One region of the Paenibacillus sp. 7523-1 genome, then DNA from elsewhere that is predicted to be linked to it. Evidence: riboswitches for the same ligand, from Rfam matches in the RefSeq annotation. Region 1 holds a riboswitch; the other holds the start of a gene.
What was found. A riboswitch is a leader RNA that binds a small molecule or an ion and turns the genes downstream of it on or off. The one in region 1 is predicted to bind glycine.
Positions count from the first base shown of each region.

Region 1 (7,648 bases):
TGTTACATTTGATGATAATGTTCTACTGCCTGCTTGAGCACAGGGTGCTGCTCATCCATGGCTGTGTAGTGACTAAGTGCTGCAGCAATTCCCTTTTGTTTGATCATATCCTGAAGCTCTGCTGCCTCCGGATCATCCTGTACATCGAATTTGCAGGCTGCCGCCATGCCTCTTGCCAGGTTCGTCGTGCCCATTCCATAGTCATGTGCCTGTAGCGCTGGACGAACCAGACGGTCGTTGGGCGACAGCTTCCGCAGCGGCGAACGACCTACCCGAGTGACTTCATCGGTGAGATGCGGATTTACAAACCGCTCCAGAATTTTATTTATATACTTCTGATGATCTTCGAGGTCGAAACCAAACCGTTTCACAAGAACCTCACCCGTTTCCTGCAGTGCACCGTAGACAAGGGATTTCACTTTGTCGTCCGCAATCGCCTTCTGAATCGTATCATACCCATTCACGTAACCGAGATATGCAGCGCAGCAATGTCCCGTATTGACGGTAAACAGCTTCCGCTCGATATAAGGCTCAAGGTCATCCACATAGAGTACACCTTCAATCGGAAGGAACGCAGGGGCCATCTGTGAACGATCCACAACCCACTCATAAAAAGGTTCAACCTGAACGTGAAGCGAGTCTTCGTGATGCTGTATGGGAACAATCCGGTCTACTGCGGAGTCAGGGAAATACACATATTGATCAGCAAGAGCCTTAACGGGTTCTTCCAACAGAGCATACACATGCTCTTTCAGCTGTGTGCTGGCCCCAATGGCATTTTCACATGCAATGATGTGAAGTGGTTTCTGTACCGAACTTGAATTCAATCTTGCCTCAAGCCCCTTGGCAATGCCTGGTGCAATATGTTTCAGGATGCCCACTCCGACTGCGGTCGTAACGAGATCTGCCTCTGCAACGTTCCGGGCAACCGTCTCCAGCTGCGTTCCATCGATGGCATTAACCCCTTTGACCGTTTCCATATCTTTTGTTTCGTTGGCCAGTTCGACCGTATACTGTCCACGCTCCTGTAATGCCTTAACCAGCTCCTGGTTCACATCCGAGAAGATGACATTATATCCTGCCCGTGACAGGATCAATCCGATGAACCCGCGTCCGATATTGCCTGCTCCGAAATGAAGGGCCCTCATAGTTCCATTTCACTTTCGAGAATGGTAATGATCTCTTCCGCCGTTTTGGCATAACGAAGTGCTTCCATGTTCTCATCTTCCGCACAAATGACCGCAATGCTGGTCAGAATCTCCATGTGCTCACCGCCCTGAGCAGCGATACCGATCACCATGTAGGCTTTTTCATCCCCAAAATCTACACCTTGCGGGAACTGAATCACTGAAATACCTGTGGACAGAATGAACGATTTGGATTCTTTGGTTCCGTGTGGAATGGCAAGTCCATTGCCCACATATGTCGATACGATCTCCTCGCGCTCAAGCATCTTGTCGATATAATCGGCAGTAATGTGTCCTGCGTCTTTCAGAATCTGTCCTGCCATGCGAATAGCCTCATATTTGTCCTGTGCCGTTGCGTTCATAACCACTTTATCTGTTGTAAGTATACTCATGTTTGTTAACCTCCAATTTCGGTTTTACTTCGATAAAATCCAACCAATTCCCGGGACAGATAATGAATAAGATCATCCCGGATTCCCTTTTCCAGCAGTGTAATCATCTCATCCTGCAGTAACAATGCGCTGATCTCGCTTAGCACCTCCAGGCTCTCCCGGGATAGCTCCCTCGGCCCAACCATCAGAAGAATATGGCTGATGCCAACCTGGTCCTCCGTCGTCACAAGCAGCGGCTCTGATAATTGAAACAGGCTGATGGACGGCCTATATATGCTATCACTGCGGGTATGAAACAGCGCGAGTGATGTATCGGGAATTTTCTGGCTGCCCACCTTCTCCCGCGCTTCAAGCAGCCTGGCGATTTCTTCTGGATCCTTAAGCACCCCGGATTCCTGCAGTACCTTACACATGGCAAATGCCGTTTCATAGAAGCCCATCTTACGGTTATCCAGTGGAAACACCTGAAACTTGCCTGTGATCCTAACGATTTCAATAAGTGTGGCATCAAGCCCCGCTGGATCAGCATGGCGGTCAGGTGCCTTTCCACTGGCTTTACTCTCTCCATACTTAACTTGTACCCGCTGCAGCGTCGTATTTTGAATGTACAGACGCAAACGTTCACTTTCTTCCGCTGTTAACAAGGGACTTACCTTGTAATACTGATGCGGTTCCATCGGCAGATCGACTGTGGATAAAATGAGGTCATAATCCTCTTCGGGGATCCGAGCCGCCTCATACCATGATGCACTGTCAACGATCCGGATCTCCGGAATCTCTTTGGACAACCGGCTGGAAAGCATACGGGATGAGCCAATTCCGCTTGTGCACACGATAATGGCCCGAATCTCGCGCTTCAGCACACGCAATCGCTCGATGGAAGCGCCAAAATGCATGACCAGGAATCCAATTTCCTCATCCGGCACGTCCGTATCCGGCCATGCGTCATGCACTGCGTTCTTCACATCCCCGAACAACGAATCGTAATCCTTGCGAATCTGCTGAAGCAGTGGATTACGTATGCTTTGCCTGCCTCCAATCCGCTCCATCACCGGCTGCATATGGGCAATCAGCCCTTCCCGCAGAAGACGATCTTCCTGAAATGCATAACCCGTTCTCCCCTGCATCTGATCCATCAGGGAACGAACCATGTCCAGCAATACCAGATCGTCAACAGGCAGTAAGCGTGTGGAGTGAATAAGCTGCTCGGTTTCAATTAATAATTTGTGCAAATAGCTCTGTTCTTCCTTGGCAAACGAGATGCCAAGCTGATCGGAGAGCACGCTGCATAGTCTCGCAGCCATGTATTCAGGCACGCTCTGATCTCCAGTAGAAGGGTAAACCGCTTTTTTATCCGAAGAAGGAATACGTCCGACGATAAACCCCTTGCGAATGCGCACCAGCGCAACGGACAGTTGAATAAGCAATTTGGTATACTGTCGCTCGGGAATATTTTCGAGCCAGTCAATATCCGGCTGCCATAACGCATTCTCGACCGTCAGTACATCACGATGACCAATCATGCCCAGCAGCTTCTGGTTCACCTTGGAAATTCCCTGGTCAGGTTGCCTTCCGAACAGATCAGATTCATCCAGATATTCAAGCGCAAGTCCTGCGATTGCTGCGCGATAGGCCGTTTCACTGCCATTGATCTTCACTCCGTAACCTCGCCTGCGAACGAGCTTCAGGCCCGCTTGACGAATCCGGGGTTCCAGTTCATCCAGATCATTGCTCACGGTCGAGACTGTTACTCTCAGATCCGATGCGAGCGCAAGCAGTTTTACAGGCTCCGCCTCATCCAGCAAAATACAAAGCATGAAGAGTTTACGCTCTTCGGGCGTAAACTCCACATATTCGTTCAGCTCCAGCTGCTCACGCAGTGAAGCCAAATCATCGGAACCAGGGTCTATTCGGACCCCGGTTCCTGATTTTTTTTCCAATTTCATGCCAAAGGGTTCAAGCCACTTCTCAATCATCTGAAGCTCCCGATGGACGGTTCGTGTACTGACTTTGACCGCTATTGCAATGTCGCCGGCGGTTACTTCCTGCGGATGTTCCAACAGGAACTCCACAATTTCACGCTGTCTTTTCGTAATACTCATATCTCAAGCCTCCGGCTCAGGGAAAACGATCGCAACCTGTTATTTCAGGCGTTCAACGAGCGCATCGTATTCCGGGCTTTTTAGGAAGTTGTCGATGGATATATGTTCTGCGTTCGGTGCCACGCTGCGGGCACGGTCCGTCAATGTCTTCTGCGTAATAACAACGTCTGCGTCCTGCGGGATATCACTGATTGCCGTGTTGGTTACTGCAACGTCAATCCCTTCAGCTTTCATCTTCTTGCGGAGAATGGAAGCCCCCATGGCACTTGAACCCATACCTGCATCACAGGAGAAGACGATTCTCTTCACATCGGTTTTTGCTTTCACAGTTGAAGAAGCCAAATCCGCGGCTCTGTCTGCTTCACGATTATCTGCTGTAACAGCAGCATTCGCTGTATTGCCCTGGCTCTTCATGTCTTTCATGCGATTCGCTGCAGACTCCAGATCTTCTTCTTTTTGCTTACCTGTTTTCAGCAGCAGTGCTGCAACCAGGAAGGATACGATAGCGGCCACAGCCACCCCGGCGAGCATCGGCAGATATCCACCTTTTGGCGTTAACAGGGAATATGCAATGATACTACCCGGTGAAGGTGCTGAAACCAGTCCTGCTCCGGTAAGCATGAAGGTTGCTGTACCTGCCACGCCGCCTGCGATTGCCGCAAGAATCAGAATCGGTTTCATCAGAATGTAAGGGAAATAAATTTCATGAATTCCCCCGAAGAAGTGGATGATAACCGCACCCGGTGCGGAAGATCTTGCTGTTCCACGACCGAAGAAGCAGTAAGCCAGCAGGATACCAAGTCCGGGACCCGGGTTCGATTCAAGCATGTATAATACGGATTGACCCAATTCTCTCGCTTGATCTGTTGCAATCGGTGTTAGAATGCCGTGGTTGATTGCATTGTTCAGGAACAATACCTTCCCTGGTTCAATGATCAGGTTGACGAGTGGGAGCAATCCCAGATTCATCAGCCCCTGTACACCAGCCGATAATACGGTGCTAATTCCTTCTACAGCAGGTCCGATACCCAGCAGTGCAATGATCGCCAGGATACCACCGATAATACCGGCTGAGAAGTTATTAACCAACATCTCGAACCCTGCTTTGATCTTGCCTTCAACGGCTTTATCAAACTTCTTGATGATCCATGCAGCCAGTGGTCCGGCAATCATGGCACCCAGGAACATCGGAATGTCACTGCCGACGATAACCCCTATAGTCATGATGGCACCAATGACACCACCACGCTGGCCATGCACCATCGTACCTCCAGTGTAACCGATAAGCAGTGGCAGCAAATATTTGATCATCGGATCTACTAACAGTGCCAGATCCGCGTTAGGGAACCAGCCCTTTTCAATAAAGAGTGCCGTTATTAATCCCCATGCAATAAATGCACCCATATTCGGCATAACCATACCACTCAGGAATCGGCCAAAACGCTGAACGCCTACCCGGAGACTGCCTTTGGAATTGGACGTTTGGTCCAAGTTACTCATTGTATTATCCTCCTCGGATCAAGTAGTTATCATTTATGAAAGGGGTATCATTTCTCCCCTGCTGTTATCCTAAGCCAGATTGGTCTCCGGTTCAACGAAATGAAAGCGTACTTTCGTCATGATCATTGATGACAACATTGTGTTTATGTAATCGTTTTTATGGTGATGAGAGGGTTCTAACCATTGATATACTTGGCTTTTTTCGTGTGTGACTTATATCATTTACGGTGTTGGATTCTATAATATAGCTTGTGCGATTCAGCCTTATTCCATCCTGTTCAAGTACCTCATCTGACAACAAGCCTGTCTTTCAGAACACGAAAAAGCCTGCATGAGCTTTAAAGCTCACACAGACTCTGAAGACGTGCACGACCGTCCAATGTATAAAAAATCATAGATTAATAAAGGTTATTTAGTGCAAATATATTCTACTCCTCGGTGTGCTTACGATATGCATCAGCATTCATCAGTTTCGACAACGCTACTGTCAAATCACCTTCAACACGTATCTCGATCATCCAGCCTTCTTCGTAAGGCGAACTGTTGACGAGTTCAGGTGCATCCTGCAGTGCTTCATTCACGGCAATAATGGAACCACTTACCGGAGAAAACAAATCTGAAACCGTCTTAACGGATTCAATCGTACCAATACTTTCTTCCGCTTTTACATCCGATTCAAGGTCAGGCAATTCCACAAACACAATGTCACCCAGCTGATGCTGCGCGAACTCGGTAATGCCGATCCGTACAGTATCCTCCCCTACGGTTTGCACCCACTCGTGCTCTTCACTGTACAGGAAATCACTTTTCAATTCGCTCATCGATATCCGCCTCGCTTTTCATTAATGAGTGCATGCGTCCTTCGGCCAACCCTTTTTCCCAGAACATAGCGTAAGATATTTTTGAATGAAATGTCAAGATACCTCACAAATTATTTGATTTTTGATGATTACAGCCTGTAACGCAAACACCCTCACTCTACATATAATGGGTAATATTAGAATAGTAAGCGCACTCTTTTTATATACACGAACAATAATTATAAACTAATAAATATTATTCGGTTTTTTATTCATTTTCGTGATATCGTTCTTGACATCGATAGTGGATTCACGTTTTAATGAGAGAGTAAATGTTAATTGTTGTGTGCATCACCCGCGGATGAATGTAAAGGGAGAGATTACCCGTGACGCCCAACTCTTGGGATGCATGCGGTAACGCCGAAGGAGTAAACCACCCGACAAGCGGGAGGTGAATCTCTCAGGCAAAAGGACTTTTACGGGACGCAACTCTGGAGAGCATCTATTCGCCCTGTATGGGGCGTTTTGATCACCCAAGGGGAAACCTGCTGCAACTTATTGGCGGGGTAACTCTCAGGTACCAAGGACAGAGCCTAAGAATACAGCGTGCTTCTGGCATGCCGGTTCTTTGGCCTGTCCTTTTCCTTTTTCCCAAAAAAACGAAAGTCAGGATCGAGCCGGCGCTGTCATCAGCAGCCTTAATCATACTTATCCAAGAAAAGAATGCATCATTCATGTTATACACTCGGCCCGGTAGCGGCCATAACGAGGTGATTTGATGTCCGATTTGCTTAGAACTCCACTCTATCCACTTTATCAGCAATATGAAGGTGTACGGTGCATCGATTTTGGCGGCTGGGAGCTTCCGGTGCAATTCAGCGGGATTCAGAAGGAACATGAAGCGGTGCGCGAACGGGCTGGACTGTTCGATGTATCCCACATGGGTGAATTCACGGTGCAGGGTGAACAGGCCGAAGCATTTTTGCAGAAACTGACGACCAACGACGTGACCGCACTGGTTCCCGGCCAGGCACAATACACGTTAATGTGTTACCCGGACGGTGGCGTAGTGGACGATCTGCTCGTATACAAGCTGGAAGATCAGCATTATATGCTTGTCGTGAATGCCTCCAATATCGACAAGGACTGGGCATGGCTGCAGGAGCACATGGTCCCTGGGGTGAGCATGACGAATGACTCCGCGGAAACAGCTCTCCTGGCTCTACAGGGCCCGCTTGCTGCAGACATCATTGGAAAAGTTACAGATACCGACGTATCCATAATAGAGCCTTTTCGTTTTGTACAGAATGCTGAGGTCTGTGGTGTAAAACTGCTCCTGTCCCGCACCGGTTATACCGGAGAAGACGGCTTCGAACTATACGTACAGGCAGATCAGGCCGCTGCGGTCTGGAACGGATTGATGGAGGCTGGCGCTGATCACGGACTGGTTCCGGCTGGGCTTGGTGCACGGGATACACTTCGATTCGAAGCGAAGATGCCCCTCTACGGACAGGAATTGTCGCCGACCATTTCACCGCTGGAAGCAGGCGTTGGCATGTTTGTGAAGCTGAATGCCGGACCTTTTATCGGACACGAAGCGCTATTGCAGCAAAAAAATGATGGACCTGCCCGCAAACTGGTTGGTATTGAAGTACTGGAACGCGGGA
Region 1 covers NZ_NPBR01000010.1:500,476-508,123, forward strand. Annotated here, with positions in the region: gene CHH60_RS14325 (mannitol-1-phosphate 5-dehydrogenase) at 3-1,148, opposite strand; gene CHH60_RS14330 (PTS sugar transporter subunit IIA) at 1,145-1,579, opposite strand; gene CHH60_RS14335 (BglG family transcription antiterminator) at 1,585-3,681, opposite strand; gene CHH60_RS14340 (PTS mannitol transporter subunit IICB) at 3,721-5,181, opposite strand; gene gcvH (glycine cleavage system protein GcvH) at 5,610-6,002, opposite strand; glycine riboswitch at 6,343-6,467, shown strand; glycine riboswitch at 6,471-6,573, shown strand; gene gcvT (glycine cleavage system aminomethyltransferase GcvT) at 6,760-7,648, shown strand, end outside.

Region 2 (7,648 bases), on a different contig from region 1:
GGACAGATTGATCTTAGAACGGTTGTCCGCACAGACCGCCTTTACCGGCTTCATCCCGAACAGCTGATGCGTCTGACAGATAATTTGATCAACAATGCACTGCGTCATACAAGCAAGAACGGTTTGATGGGTCTGGGGGTGATTGCTTCAGATCAGCCGCTGCCGGAATGGGTTATTCCAACACTGGCGCTGGAGCTGAATCAGTACAGAACGGGATCAACATTCATTCTGGTGCAAAATGAAGGGACTGCTATTCCCGAAGAACAGCTGGATCGTATTTTCGAACCCTATGTTCAACATCAGAATCAGGAAGAGAAGGCGTATGCGGGCAGCTCGGGTCTCGGATTAAGCATAGCCAAACGGATTGCCATCAAGCATGGAGGTGAGATGCGCATGTGGTCGGCTGAAGGATACGGTACGCTGGCTGCATGTCGATTGCCTGAGATGTAACGCCCTTAAACGAACGAGAGAGGATGAACGATAATGATGAAAAAAGGATGGATGATGCTCGGTACAGCGCTACTTGCGGGTTCACTGCTCGGAGGTTGCGCAGAGAAGGATCTGGTTGGTCTGTCAGGAGATGAGATGATCGAGAAGGTCGTCACCGCAGAAACGAAGCCCGCTTCGTACTATGCCGAAGGAGTAATGAAAGTGTGGTCGGATGACAAATTGAGTCACACCATGCACATTAAGGAATGGGTCGACGGAGAGACAGGGCGAAAGCGCACAGAAACAGAGGAGAATGGCAATATCAGCTACGCGGTCAATAACGGAACGGACATTACTATTTACGAAAAAGAGACAGGCACGGCGTATTCGATGAGCGTATCTGCTATGGGACAACAACCTGAACAGACTCAGAAGCAGATGCTGGTAGATCAGCTGGAACGGTTGCGGGATTCCCATGATGTGGATATGATGGGACAGGAAGAGCTTAACGGACAGGAAGTCATTCACATCAAGCTGATGCCGAAAGAGAATGGCACCTTATCCATCTCCTCCGAATATTGGGTTGACCCCAAAACGTGGATGATTGTTAAAGTCATTAGCACATATGGTGATGAAAAGTCAGAAATGGTCTATGATCCGATTCAATATGATCCCGAATTTTCTGAGGATACGTTCTTAATCGACATTCCCGAAGAAGTGGATGTGCAGAATCTGAACGATCTGAGCCAGAGTTCGGAAGTGAGTCTGGAAGAAGCCGAACAAGCTTTGGGCCAACCCTTTTTACAGGATTTAAATGGTGAGCTGGAGCTGTCACGGATGGAGATGTACTCATCAAGCGGAGAGCTCGGCAGGGATGAAGTGACCTTGTATTACGTCAACAATGATAAGGTTGAAGTGAATCTGACGGTATTCAAGGCGCCGGATGAAAATGTGGATGATACACTGCTGCCGGATGAGTCCAAGGTGAAGGTTCGGGATACCGAGGGTTCGTATATGAAGAGCATACGGAACATATCATGGAGTGAGAATGGGCTGCGTTACTCCATCATGGGTGAGAACGAGGAATGGACGAAGGAGAAGCTTCAGGCTTGGGCGAAGGATCTGAAGCTTCCCAATCAGCCTTAATTTTGAATGGTAGGAGAGTGTGAGTCACGCGATGAATTACACAGAGCTTAACAACGGAGAGCTGCGACGTCTCCACCCCAAAGCCAAACAAGCTACAGCCCTGACGGCCTTTATGGTCAATGGGCTGTTGACTCTTTTGGCCATTGGGTATCTCATTGTCGCATGGGTTAGAGACTGGGTGCTGTGGCCGGGCTGCGTTGGATTAGGGATTTTTATCATTTCACTGATCTGGTACACCTGGATTCTGCCCGGATTGCGACACCGACACTTTAGTTTTCGGGTTGCTGAGGATGAAGTGGAAATCCATTCCGGCTGGTTATGGCATACGGATACGATTGTGCCGATGACGCGTGTACAGCAGGTGGAACTGGAGAGCGGTCCGCTGCTGCGGAAGTATGGACTTGCCAAAGTCAGCATCATTACAGCGGCAGCCACACTTCATATCGCCGGACTGGAAAGAGAGGAAGCAGAGCAATTGAAGCGGAGTATCGGACATCTGGCGAAGGTGGAAGATCACGATGAATGAACCCAAGCATCTACATAAGCTGTACATGTTATTTCCCTTTTTTAGCGTAATGAAGTCCATCATTCCCATTCTTGTATTACTGATTATCAAAGGCGTGAATTGGAGCAAGTTTCCCTGGTATGGTTATGCGGCTGCCATTGTTCTATTTGCGCTTCCGTTTGTTCTGTATGGGTGGTTTAAATGGCGTAAGTTCAGCTACACGCTTCAGGATGATCGGATTGTGCTGCGTCAGGGCATATTTGTCCGGGAGGAGAAATCGATCTATTTCAGCCGTATTCACTCCATCCAGACACAGCAGCCTCTGATTCAGCGTTTGCTCCGGCTGGCACAGCTCAAGATTGAGACGCCGGGCGGTAGCAAAGAGGCCGATGGTGTATTACCCGCTCTCGCCGTTGCGGAGGCCGAGCGGGTAGAGCAGTGGTTATATCAGAAGCGGAATGAGGCTGTGAAGAAAGCGGAAGCACCTCTCTCAGCAGAACATACTGAAGATCTTAATTCAGATGAAGAGGGAGAATCTCCTGAGCAAGAGGAGGAGCACATCCAGGCATCCCCTCCGCTTATGCAGCCAGAACGGGAGGTTCTGCTGCGGCTGTCAGCCGGCAGGCTGTTTGCCGGAGCGCTGACCACGATGAATCTACCGCTCGTCGTCGTATTCGGTACGGGGGTTTATTCCTTCGCGGATGACCTGCTCCCTGCACACTTCTACAGCAGTTTGGTTGAGCGGGCTGGACAGCTGCCTGCAATCTGGTGGCTCGGACTTGTTCCTGTCATGTTTTTGCTGGCCTGGATCTTATCAGCTGTCCTGTTCACGATTAAGTATGCCGGATTCACGGTGGAGCAGGAAGGCGGTAATATTACGATTGTTTCCGGACTGCTCGACCGAAAGAAGCATGTGTTCTCTCCAGGGAAGGTCCAGGCGGTGGAGATCAGGGAGGGACTGCTGCGACAGCCGTTTGGTTATGCCGAGGTGGAGATTTTTGTTTTGACTTCAGAGACGGAGAAAAAAATGATGCTTCATCCGCTGCTGCCGCTCCGCGATGTCAATGAGCTGCTTGCCCGAATTGTACCGCAATTCGTCATGCAACCACCCGCTAACAGACCCCCGGACCGAGCTCGCTGGTTATTCTTACGCTGGAAACTGCTTGGTGCAGCCCTGCTGGGAACAGCGGGGACGGTGTTTCTTGGCCCGATGGGTGCATTTCTATTTCTGCTTATTCCCTTATGTGCCGTTTGGGGATACGGTTGCTTCAAGGATGAAGGGCTGAGTATTCAGGGCAAGCTGCTAACCATTCGCCACCGGGCCATCTCCCGCAGAACAGCGCTGATGCGCCGGCCTCATGTGGTCACAGTGGATACTGTGGCTACCCGAAGGCAGCGAAGCAAGTCCTTGTTATCCGTTCGGGCGAGGCTGATGGTGAATCGGGGCGGCTTCAAAGCCATATTCCTGGAATACGGCCAGGCTAATGCTGTAAAGGAATGGTTTCGGCAGGCTTCGGATTTGACCCAAAAATGATATAGAAAAGTAACTTGGATTAAAACGACTTGAGACTGCCAGATTAACGGCAGTTTTTTTTTCTGTACGGAAAGCCTTGCGAAACATGATGATCGACGCAGGCATTGTCCATTTTTTTACTGCGAAAAAGGATCAAATAGGAGATAATACAATTATTGGGTTTTAAATCAGTGCATTGAATGATTTAAGGAATGAATCCGGGAGGGATATGATGGATGAGCAATGATCGAGATCAGGGGAAAGGGAAGGACGCCGAGTCAGGTGGATGGAAACATGCCGGCTTGCTGCTGGGCGGAGTAGGCATATCCAATCTGGGGGATTTTATCTACATTGTGGCCATTAATTTGATGGTGCTTAACATGACACAGTCTCCGGCGGCAGTTGCAGGCTTGTGGATTATCTCGCCGATTGCCTCGGTATGCACCAAGTTCTGGTCAGGCAGTCTGATTGACCGCTATGACCAGCGGCAGCTGATGATTGGGGCGGATGTGGCGAGAGCTGTGCTCGTGGCACTGCTTCCGCTGATGCCCAGTCTATGGATGATGTACGGCATCATGTTTCTTGTCAGCATGTCGTCATCCATATTCGTGCCTTCTTCGCAGGTGTACATCACCCGGCTGGTTCCTGCTGAGCGGCGCAAGCGATTCAATTCCCTGCAGGCAATGATCAGCTCAGGTGCTTTTATTACAGGCCCAGCCATAGCCGGAGTCATGTTGATCTATCTGTCTCCTGCAGCGGCGATCTATGCCAATGCAGCTTCCTTTGTGGTATCGGCGCTTATCCTGATGTTACTGCCAAGGCTGGGCACGGGAGAGCAGAGCAGCGGTAGGACAAGGCTAACCCCTCGCCTGATCGCCCAGGATTGGCGAGCCGTGATGCTATTCAGTCGCCAAGCAGGATATGTGGTGGGCATCTATGCCTTGTTCCAGATTATTCTTGTTATTGGCATGTCGCTGGATGCACAGGAAGTGGTGTTTATCCGTCAAGTCATGAGCCTGTCCGAGTCACAGTATGGTGCGTTGATGAGTGTTACTGGAGCTGGATACATGGCGGGTTCTTTGCTGGTTTGGTTGTTCGCCAAACATTTGTCCATCCGTCACATGATGGGCGGGGGCGTGCTCCTGGTTGCGCTTGGTTATTTCCTGTTCGCTCGTTCGTTTTCGTTCGAACTTGCCGCATTCGCCTTTATTTTGCTCGGTTTGTGTTCGGCGCCAGCAAACACGGGACTGGTCACCTTTTATCAGAATAATATACCGGTAGACTTGATGGGGCGAATGAGCAGCGTACTTGGACTCATGCTGAGTGCATTGCAGGTCATTTCGATTTTGGTCATGGGTGTAGTTGCCGAAGTGATCTCTCTTCGAACGGTATATACGGTCGTTTCGGCAGTTCTGATGCTGGGTGCCCTTCTGTTATGGCTTACGAGCTGGCTTCCTTCAAGACAGTCAGTTTATAAGGATCACAGCTCTTCCTCAAAATCTCTCCATAGCTAGTCTATATCCTATTGGAAACTGAACGATTCCGTGGAAAGCTGCATATAATAGTAGAGGAATTTTGCCAAGATGATAATGATGCGTTACTTTTGTTGACATTACCTGTGTTGCATATTAATCTGTTATATGAATGATCAATCTTATAAGGACAACGTTTGATATGTGTTCAAGCGAATATATACGATACAGCGGATGAGAACGAGCGGGAGAGACCTCGGCAGGTCATTGGTTTCAGTAGGCTGCCAGGCACCGAAGGAGCAAGCCGCTGCGCACCCGGCGCAGGTGGTTAATCTCTCAGGTAAATGTACCATCGTTGGACGCAACTCTGGAGAGTGCGCGAATGCGCCACCCAAGGGGTATATGATGAGAAGGGTACCCCATGGGGGCGGCCTCTGATCATGAAACTCTCAGGTAACGAGGACAGAGAGAGGGCCTAAGGCCTTCTACTGTCCTTTTTTGATGTCATCATTCAGTAATGAAGGAACATTATGGTGCATGTCTGGATGGATATGACGATATGGAGGGGTGCAGGATGCGATTTAAAGATGTTTTTTCAATTATTGGTCCGTCGATGACGGGGCCTTCAAGTTCACATACAGCTGGGGCAGCGAGACTGGGGAGAATTGCAAGGCAGTGGCTGGGGTGTACCCCTGAACGTGCCAGGCTGACACTGTACGGCTCATTTGCCGATACGTACCAGGGTCATGGTACCGATCTGGCGTTGATTGGTGGTTTGCTTGACTATGTCACGGATGATCCGCGTATACCGGACGCCGAGGAATATGCCGAACAAGCAGGTATGGAGGTTGAGTTCTATACGAGTGGACTACCTGCTCCGCACCCCAATACGGTCAAGATTGAGCTGTGGCACGGCGATCGTCAATGTTCGCTCGTTGGTGCTTCGATTGGCGGTGGCAGCGTGTCGGTGCATACGTTAAATGATTTCCGGGTACAGATCAGCGGGGAATTCCCCACACTCGTTCTGCGTCATGCGGACAAGGCAGGTGTGCTTGCTTCCGTGACGTCTACGATCAGCTCCTCAGGGGTTAACATCGGTTATATGCAGGTAGACCGGAAAGCCCGGGATGGCGAAGCACTAACAGCGATGGAAATGGACGGAGCACCGAGTGCCGAGATGTTGGAACGTCTGCGTTCACTGGATCATGTGCTAGATATTCGCGTCATTGATTTGAAGAGAGGGGTTGATTCGGATGAGGTTTAAGCACTTGCATGAGCTGAATACGATCTGTACGGCTGAATCCAAAACCATTGCCCGGCTAATGATCGAGGAGCAGGTTCAGGAGACCAATACGCCGGAAGCGGACGTTGTGCGGCAGATGTCGGAATATTATCAGGTGATGAAAGAGGCTGTACGGAAAGGACTGACGGAGGACACCACTTCGCGCAGTGGCTTGACTGGCGGAGACGGCAAAAAGATGGCCGAATATATTCGCCAGGGCGAAACCTGCTCGGGTGACGCTTCCGCACTGGCAATGGCCTATGCCTTGTGTGTATCTGAAGTCAACGCATCGATGGGCCGGATTGTGGCAACACCTACAGCAGGTTCTTGCGGAATTATCCCTGGTGTATTCATCAGCTCCCAGGAGCGATTCGGATGGAGTGATGAGCATCTGGTGAACGGCTTATTCTGTGCAGGTGCAATTGGATATGTCATTGCCAATAACTCGTTTATTTCAGGTGCAGAGGGTGGCTGTCAGGCAGAAGTCGGTTCGGCGATCGGCATGGCTGCCGGTGCAATGGTGGAGCTGCGCGGAGGGACGCCGGAGCAGGTCGTTCATGCCGTAGGTCTCGCGTTAAAAAATACACTGGGCCTCATCTGCGATCCGGTCGCAGGGCTTGTTGAAATTCCATGCATCGTCCGCAACGGACTGGGTGCGGTAACGGCACTGGCTGCAGCCGATATGGCGCTGGCCGGGGTAAGAAGTGCCATTCCATCGGATGAAGTCATCGACGTCATGCTGGAAGTGGGAAGTGCGATGCCGAGCAGGCACCGCGAGACAGCGCAGGGCGGGTTAGCCCAGACGCCGACAGGCCGGAAAATGATGGAGAAGCTGGCGAAACCCAAAGCGAAACGTGCGGAATCTGAAGCTGAGTCCGAACCACAGAACACGAAGGGTAATTCGAAAGAGCAGGCATAGAACGAAGCCGACAGGATAGGATTTATTATACGGGAGACAAAATGGAGAAAAGCGTCCGCTGGCCTTTACAGGTCATGCAGGACGCCTTTTTTTTATTTGAAGAGCAAGAGCCTCAGCCTAACTCCGGGCTTTACAGGAGAAAGCTCATGTAATCTACGACGATGAGAAATAAATATTTACCCGTTTATCCCTGACTGATATCCGTACTTAACACGGCATAACCGTATGCTGGCAGTTCAACAGCGAGAACATCGCCGTCCCTGGCCGTACGGTGGTTACCGTCCAACAATTCGGTCCATTCGTCCGCACCCGCCTCGAATTCAATGATCGCCGTTTCCTCCGAACGATTGAACAGAACGAGAATGCGTTCATCCTCACTCTG
Region 2 covers NZ_NPBR01000024.1:168,069-175,716, reverse strand. Annotated here, with positions in the region: gene CHH60_RS24335 (sensor histidine kinase) at 1-450, shown strand, start outside; gene CHH60_RS24330 (LolA family protein) at 484-1,575, shown strand; gene CHH60_RS24325 (PH domain-containing protein) at 1,607-2,101, shown strand; gene CHH60_RS24320 (PH domain-containing protein) at 2,094-3,614, shown strand; gene CHH60_RS24315 (MFS transporter) at 3,830-5,107, shown strand; glycine riboswitch at 5,301-5,426, shown strand; glycine riboswitch at 5,431-5,533, shown strand; gene sdaAB (L-serine ammonia-lyase, iron-sulfur-dependent subunit beta) at 5,640-6,329, shown strand; gene sdaAA (L-serine ammonia-lyase, iron-sulfur-dependent, subunit alpha) at 6,319-7,266, shown strand; gene CHH60_RS24300 (alpha-glycosidase) at 7,451-7,648, opposite strand, start outside.
Region 2: it holds a riboswitch for glycine, as region 1 does, so the genes downstream of both, sdaAB (L-serine ammonia-lyase, iron-sulfur-dependent subunit beta) here and gcvT (glycine cleavage system aminomethyltransferase GcvT) in region 1, are expected to answer to the same signal.